Regions from separate parts of the Streptomyces sp. NPDC005775 genome, predicted to be linked through region 1. Evidence: riboswitches for the same ligand, from Rfam matches in the RefSeq annotation. Region 1 holds a riboswitch; the other holds the start of a gene.

What was found. A riboswitch is a leader RNA that binds a small molecule or an ion and turns the genes downstream of it on or off. The one in region 1 is predicted to bind cyclic di-AMP.
Region 2: it holds a riboswitch for cyclic di-AMP, as region 1 does, so the genes downstream of both, ACFYPA_RS21050 (transglycosylase SLT domain-containing protein) here and ACFYPA_RS19665 (M23 family metallopeptidase) in region 1, are expected to answer to the same signal.

The regions. Positions count from the first base shown of each region.
Region 1 is NZ_JBIAIU010000008.1:22,398-25,715, forward strand. It holds gene ACFYPA_RS19660 (aldo/keto reductase) at 1-665, opposite strand, end outside; gene ACFYPA_RS19665 (M23 family metallopeptidase) at 944-2,107, opposite strand; cyclic di-AMP (ydaO/yuaA leader) riboswitch at 2,119-2,273, opposite strand; gene ACFYPA_RS19670 (PP2C family protein-serine/threonine phosphatase) at 2,546-3,318, opposite strand, start outside.
Region 2 is NZ_JBIAIU010000009.1:11,554-14,871, reverse strand. It holds gene ACFYPA_RS21055 (ABC transporter ATP-binding protein) at 1-695, shown strand, start outside; cyclic di-AMP (ydaO/yuaA leader) riboswitch at 992-1,177, shown strand; gene ACFYPA_RS21050 (transglycosylase SLT domain-containing protein) at 1,183-2,064, shown strand; gene ACFYPA_RS21045 (dihydrodipicolinate reductase) at 2,291-3,318, shown strand, end outside.

The DNA of each region.
Region 1 (3,318 bases):
TACTTGCCGGTGAGGAACCCGGAGGCGAGGGCGTAGTACGGGACGGCCGCGAGCCCGGCGTCGGCGGCGGTGTCCTGGAGCTCGCCCTCGTACGTGTCCCGGGAGACGAGGTTGTAGTGCGGCTGCAGGGCCACGTAACGGGCGAGCCCTTCGCGCTCCGAGAAGTCCAGCGAGGCGCGCAGCCGCTGCGGGCTGATGTTGGAAGCGGCGATCTCGCGGACCTTGCCCTCCTTCACCAGCTGGTCGAGGGCGGTGATGATCTCCTCGACCGGGACCGTCTCGTCGTCGAAGTGCGTGTAATACAGATCGATGTGGTCGGTGTCGAGCCGGCGCAGCGACTCCTCGGCGGCGGCCTTGATGGTGGGGGCGGAGAGCCCCTTGTACGCGGGGTGGGCGCCGGCCTTGGTGGCCACGACGATGTCGGAGCGGTTGCCGCGCGCGGCGAGCCACTTGCCGATGAGGGTCTCGGACTCGCCGCCCTCGTTGCCGGGGACCCAGGCCGAGTAGGCGTCGGCGGTGTCGACGAAGTTGCCGCCGGCCGCCACGTAGGCGTCGAGGACGGCGAAGGACTGTGCCTCGTCGGCGGTCCAGCCGAAGACGTTGCCCCCGAGGGCGAGGGGGAAGACCTGAAGGCTCGACGAGCCGAGCTTGCGGAGAGAAGTCATGGGGGAATAACCGCTTCCACCGGCTCCACTATTCCGTGGCCCGTACATCTGAACGGCCGCGACGTACGAACGGGCGCCGCGTACGGACGGCCGCGACGTAGGAACGAGCGCCGCGTACGGACGGCCGCGACGTAGGAACGAGCGCCGCGTACAGACGGGCGGGCACGTACGGACGGCCGCGACGTACCAACGGGAACAGACCGGCAGCCCTGACGTCGGGGGGTGAGCGTCAGGGCTGCCGGGGTTTCAGGGGCCGGGAATCCGGCGGGGGAACGGTCTCAGACCGTGAGGCCCCGGGCGCGCAGCCAGGCCATCGGGTCGATGCCGGTGCCGTCCGCGGTGTGGACCTCCAGGTGGAGGTGCGGTCCGGTCACGTTGCCGGTCGCGCCGACGCGTCCGATGGTGTCACCGGTGGTGACCTTCTGGCCGATGCTGACATCCATCGAGGACTGGTGGCAGAACCACAGTTCCGTGCCGTCCTCCAGCTCCAGGACCGTGCGGTAGCCGTAGGAACCCGAGTAGCCGGCCGACTTGACCGTGCCGCTGTGGATCGCCTTGATCGGCGTACCCGTCGGCGCCGCGAAGTCGAGGCCCGTGTGGTAGCCGGAGGACCACATCGATCCGGCTTCGCCGAAGGTCGAAGTGATCGTGTACGAGGAGGTGGGGATGGCGTAGCTGGCGGCGAGCTTGGCGAGGCGCAGTGCCTCCGCCTTCTTCGCCGCCTCCTCCGCCGCCTTCTTCTTCTCTGCGGCGATCTTGGCCTCGGCGGCGTCCTGCTGCTTCTTCGCCTCGGCGGCCGCCTTCTCGGCGGCGGCCGTCTCCGCTGCCGCCTTGACCTCGGCGTCGGCCGCGTCCTGCTGCTGCTCGGCCTGCTGGAGGATGCGGGCGCGGAGCGCCTCACCCGCGTCGGTGGAGCCCTGCTCGGCCTCGGCGGTGGTGATGCCGGCGGTCGTCAGCGGGGCTGAGGCAACCACGGCCTCCTGGGCCTCGGCCTCGGACCCGCCCGAGAACAGTGCGCCGACGCCGGGGAGGGACTTGGCGTCGGGAAGGTTGTCCGCGATGGAATCGGGAAGGGAGATGGAGACCGGCGGCTTGCTCTGGGCGGTGGCCATGCCACCCGCACCGACGGCCGCGATGACGCCGACGCCGAGGACGGTGGAGCTACGGGCCAGACCATTGCGCTGCTTGGCGACGCGGTGCTTGCCGCGGACGGGGCGGACGGACTCCTCGGTGGGGTTCCATTCCTCCCAGGCCCGCTCGGGCCCGGTCTCGTCGGCGCGGAAGTCGTTGCCGAAGTCGCTGCCCCGATCGGTCCCGTAGTCGGTCGCGTAGTCGGCCCCGTACTCCGTACCGAAAGCGGTGGCGGGCCGGGTCGCGAAGTCATCGACGTACTCGGACCCGAACCGGGAGGGAGCTTCGGGGGCAGGCTTGTTGGACGCCACGGGGGCGCACTCCTTTCCTTCCTTCTCGCCTACCGGGTTAGCTGACGGGTTCGGAGCAGGAAGGTCTCCTACGGGTGCCTCCGTCTCACGAACAAGACAGAGATGCCCGATTCACCCCATGTAGGTGGTTCCCCGGTTCCCTTGCGGAATTCGGCGCTCGCGCACGGTGCCGCCACTGACGGCGGCTGGGACAACCGCGCTGCGTTATCGAACGTTAATAGACACCGGGGTCCGATTCCAAGCCGTTCCCACTGATCGTTCACGTCTTTGGCCTGGACTTTACGGGACACAACCGGGTGGAATCGGGCGAGTTGATCGCCCCTCATCCGGTACCCATTTTCTGACGTTGCGTCAATCGTTATGCGGAGGGGTGCCCTTCGATTACGGACGGTGGCATCGGCGTCAACCGCTCGTTCCCGGCCCGCTCCGGCGCCGGGCTCACCCGCCGCCGCCCCCGAGTCCGACGATCTTCACGGTTCTGCGCCGGTCCGGCTGCCCCTCGGCGGGACGGGCGACCGCGAGGAGCGCCATGTCGTCCGTCGACTCGCCCCCCGTGTGCAGGCGCACGTCATCGGTCAGCGCGGAGAGGAGCTCCTCCGGCCCCGGGAAGATCCGCCCCCGCAACCGCTCGGCAGGGTCGTAGAAAACCCCTCCGGCGTCGCGGGCCTCGGAGAGGCCGTCCGTGTAGAGGAGGAGCGTCGCGCCGGCGGGCAGGTCCCACTCGTCCGCCCGGTCCGGCCACACCCCCAGGTCCATCCCCAGCGGCAGCGCGGGCAGCGACGGCCCGAGCACCTCCAGCGCCCCGTCCGAGTGCAGCAGCAACGGGTCCGGGTGGCCGCGGTTGACGATCCGCACCCTGGACTCACCCGGCGGAATCTCCGCGAGCACGGCGGTGACGAAGCCCTCGACCGCGTCGAGGCCGCCACGCCGGCTCGACTCCCGCGCCAGTGCGCGCTCCAGTCGCCGCGCCACATCCTCCAGGGTCTCCGCCTCCTCGGCGGCCTCCCGGAAGGCACCGATGACCACCGCCACCGCCTCGACGGCGTCCAGCCCCTTGCCCCGCACGTCCCCGACCACCAGCCGCACGCCCCGCGGGGTGTCCGTAACCGAGAACAGGTCACCGCCGACGAACTCGTCCGCCTGGGCCGCCTCGTACCGGGCCGCCACATGCAGCCCGCCGATCCGCTCGGACGGGGTCGGCAGCACGGCCC
Region 2 (3,318 bases), on a different contig from region 1:
GCTGCGGGAAGTCGACCCTGCTGCGGACCGTCGCCCGGCTCCACCGCCCCGAGTCCGGCACGGTCCTGATCGGCGGCACGGACATCTGGGAGACCGGCCGGCGCAGGGCCGCCCACCATGTCGCCCTGCTGCCCCAGTCGCCGCGCGCCCCCGAGGCGGTCACCGTCGCCGGTCTGGTGCGCTACGGCCGCAGCCCGCACCAGGGGCTGCTGCGCCAGTGGTCGCGCGAGGACGAGCAGGCGGTACGCGAGGCGCTCGCCGCCACCGGCACCACCGCACTGGCGGGGGAGCGCCTCGACCGGTTGTCCGGCGGTCAGCGCCAGCGCTGCTGGCTCGCGATGGTGCTGGCCCAGCAGACCCCGGTCGTCCTGCTGGACGAACCGACCAGCGCCCTCGACCTCGGGCATGCCGTCGAGGTCCTGGAGCTCGTGCGCGAGGTCGCGGCCACCGGCCGCACCGTCGTCATGGTCCAGCACGACCTCGCCGCCGCCGCCCGGTACGCCGACCTGCTCGTCGCCATGAAGGCCGGCCGCGTCATCGCCCGCGGCGCCCCTCGCGAGACGGTCGACGAGGCCCTGGTGAAGGAGCTGTACGCGCTCGACGCGGACATCCTGTCCGCCCCGGGCGACGGTTCTCCGGTCGTGGTGGCGCGCAGCCGTGCCGCCGTCACCACGCAGCCTTCAGCCGTTTCGTAATGTCCAAATAGAGTAATTTGTCGCATTAATTACAAGCGCAGGACGAGGGCTGCGCTCCTTCGGGTCACGCGTCCTTGAAACCGTCAAAACGCCCCTTTCGGACACAGTGGCCAGCGTCACGTTTCCCGGCCCGGACGCGGAACCGGAAGGGCCGGTTCCCAGATGTCCCAAGAAAGTCGGCCCGCGCCGATGTGACCGGTGTCGCACATTTCCTTTGATTGATCTTGCGCGTCAATTGTGATCACGAATTCCGGGCTTGTTTCGCTCTGCCTTTCTCGCTTACGGTCACCGTCAATCCGGATGGAACGCCGAATCCTGCCGCCGTCCGGTAACCCGACACCACTCACGTACGGCAGGAGCGGGGGACCCAGGTTTGCCGCCGGTCCGGAAATCCGGAGCGGCTAGGGGTGAAGTCGCCATGTGCGACCGGACATCTCCAGTCCGAACCCGACAGCTCACCTCGCAGGCGGCGGAGAGGAAAAGCGCCATGCCCATCAAGGGTCACCACCGTCGTTTCAAGTCCAGCACCCTGACGCGCGGTTTCATCGCCGTGAGCGCGGGCGGAGCCGTTCTCGCGCTCCCCCTGCTGACTGCCGGATCGGCTTCCGCCGCCCCGGTCAAGTCGGTCGTCGCGGAAAAGACCGCAGCGCCGACTTCCGTGGCCGGCAAGGAAATTGCCGCACAGAAGGCCGAGTCCACCACCTATTCCGTGGTCTCCGGCGATTCGCTTTCCAAGATCGCCCGGGGGCATTCCCTCAGTGGCGGCTGGGAGCAGCTGTACAAGGACAACCGGAACGTGGTCGGCGGCAACCCCGACCTGATTCACCCGGGCCTGAAGCTGACCATCGGCGCCAAGTCCACGGCCGCCGCCCCCAAGGCCGCGACCAAGAGCGAATTCAAGGCGGAGAACACGTCCGGCAGCGCCTCGCAGCCGTCGGCAGACCGGGCCGAGAGCACCGACCGCGCCGACCGCTCCCAGCGGACGACCGTGACGCCCGTCGCGGAGGAGACCGCCTCGACCGCCCCCGCGCAGACCGCGACGGCGTACACCGACGACCTCGACGGCTGGATCAAGGAGTCGCTCGCCGTCATGGCCGAGCACGGCATCCCCGGCAGCTACGACAGCATCCACCGCAACATCCTGCGCGAGTCCTCGGGCAACCCGCAGATCGTCAACAACTGGGACTCGAACGCCGTCGCGGGCACCCCGTCCATGGGGCTCCTCCAGGTCATCCAGCCCACGTTCGACGCCTTCCACGTGCCCGGCACCTCGCTGGACATCCTGGACCCCGTCGCCAACATCACCGCCGCGTGCAACTACGCCGCCGCCACGTACGGCTCGATCGACAACGTCTTCGGGGCGTACTGACCCCACCGCGGTCCCGCCGCGCGGGGAGCCGTGAACAGGGGTGGAAGGGAGCTGACCCGCTCCCTTCCACCCCTGTTGTCATGCCACGCGGGCCCTGCCCCGCACGGGCCGGCTCCTCCCGGTCCCGGACCCGCGTACTGCGGACGCGAGGTCATCGCCGGCCCACTCCCAACCCGGTGCGCGATGGCACTATGAACCTTTCATCCCGCGCGCTACCCTCCGCCGCATGATTTCCACGGTGGTCTGGGGTACCGGCAATGTCGGCCGCGCGGCCATCCGCGCGGTCGAGGCCCATCCGGCCCTGAAACTCGCGCACGTACTCGTCCACGACCCCGCGAAAGTGGGCCGCGACGCGGGCGCCCTCGCCGGGCTGGACCGCGATCTGGGCGTCACCGCGACCGACGACGTCGACGCGGTGCTCGCCACCGCCCCGCGCGCCGTCGTGTACGCGGCCTCCGGCGACATCCGCCCCGATGAGGCCCTGGCCGACATCACCAGGGCCGTGGCAGGGGGCGCCGTCGTCGTCACCCCCGCCCTGTACGCGCTCTACGACCAGCGGAGCGCCCCGGCCGAGCTGCGCGAACCGGTGCTCGCCGCCGTCACCGGTGGCGGCGGCTCGCTCTTCGTCTCCGGCGTCGACCCCGGCTGGGGCAACGACGTCCTGCCCCTGCTCATCAGCGGACTCGGCACCACGATCGACGCGATCCGCTGCCAGGAGATCTTCGACTACTCCACGTACGACCAGCCCGATTCGGTCCGCCACCTCATCGGCATGGGGCACCCCATGGAGTACGAACCCCTCATGCTCGCGGCCTCCGTCCCGACCATGGTGTGGGGTGGGCAGATACGCCTGATGGCCCGGGCCCTGGGCGTGGAGCTGGACGACATCCGCGAGACCATGTCCCGCCGGGCGCTCGAGACGACCGTCACCACCAGGACGATGGGCGCGTTCGAGGCCGGCACCCAGGGCGCGGTCCGCTTCGAGGTCCAGGGCATCGTCGAGGGCGAGCCCCGCATCGTCATCGAGCACATCACCCGTATCCATCCGTTGTGTGCCCCGGACTGGCCGTCGCCGCCCGACGGCGCCGGTGCCCACCGGGTGATCATCGAGGGGCGCCCACGCATCGAGGTCACCGTCGAGGCCACCGACGAGGGCGAGAACCGCTCGGCGGGCGGCAACGCCACCGCGGTCGGCCGGCTGGTGAACGCCATCGACTGGCTGGTGGAGGCGGAACCCGGACTCTACGACGCGCT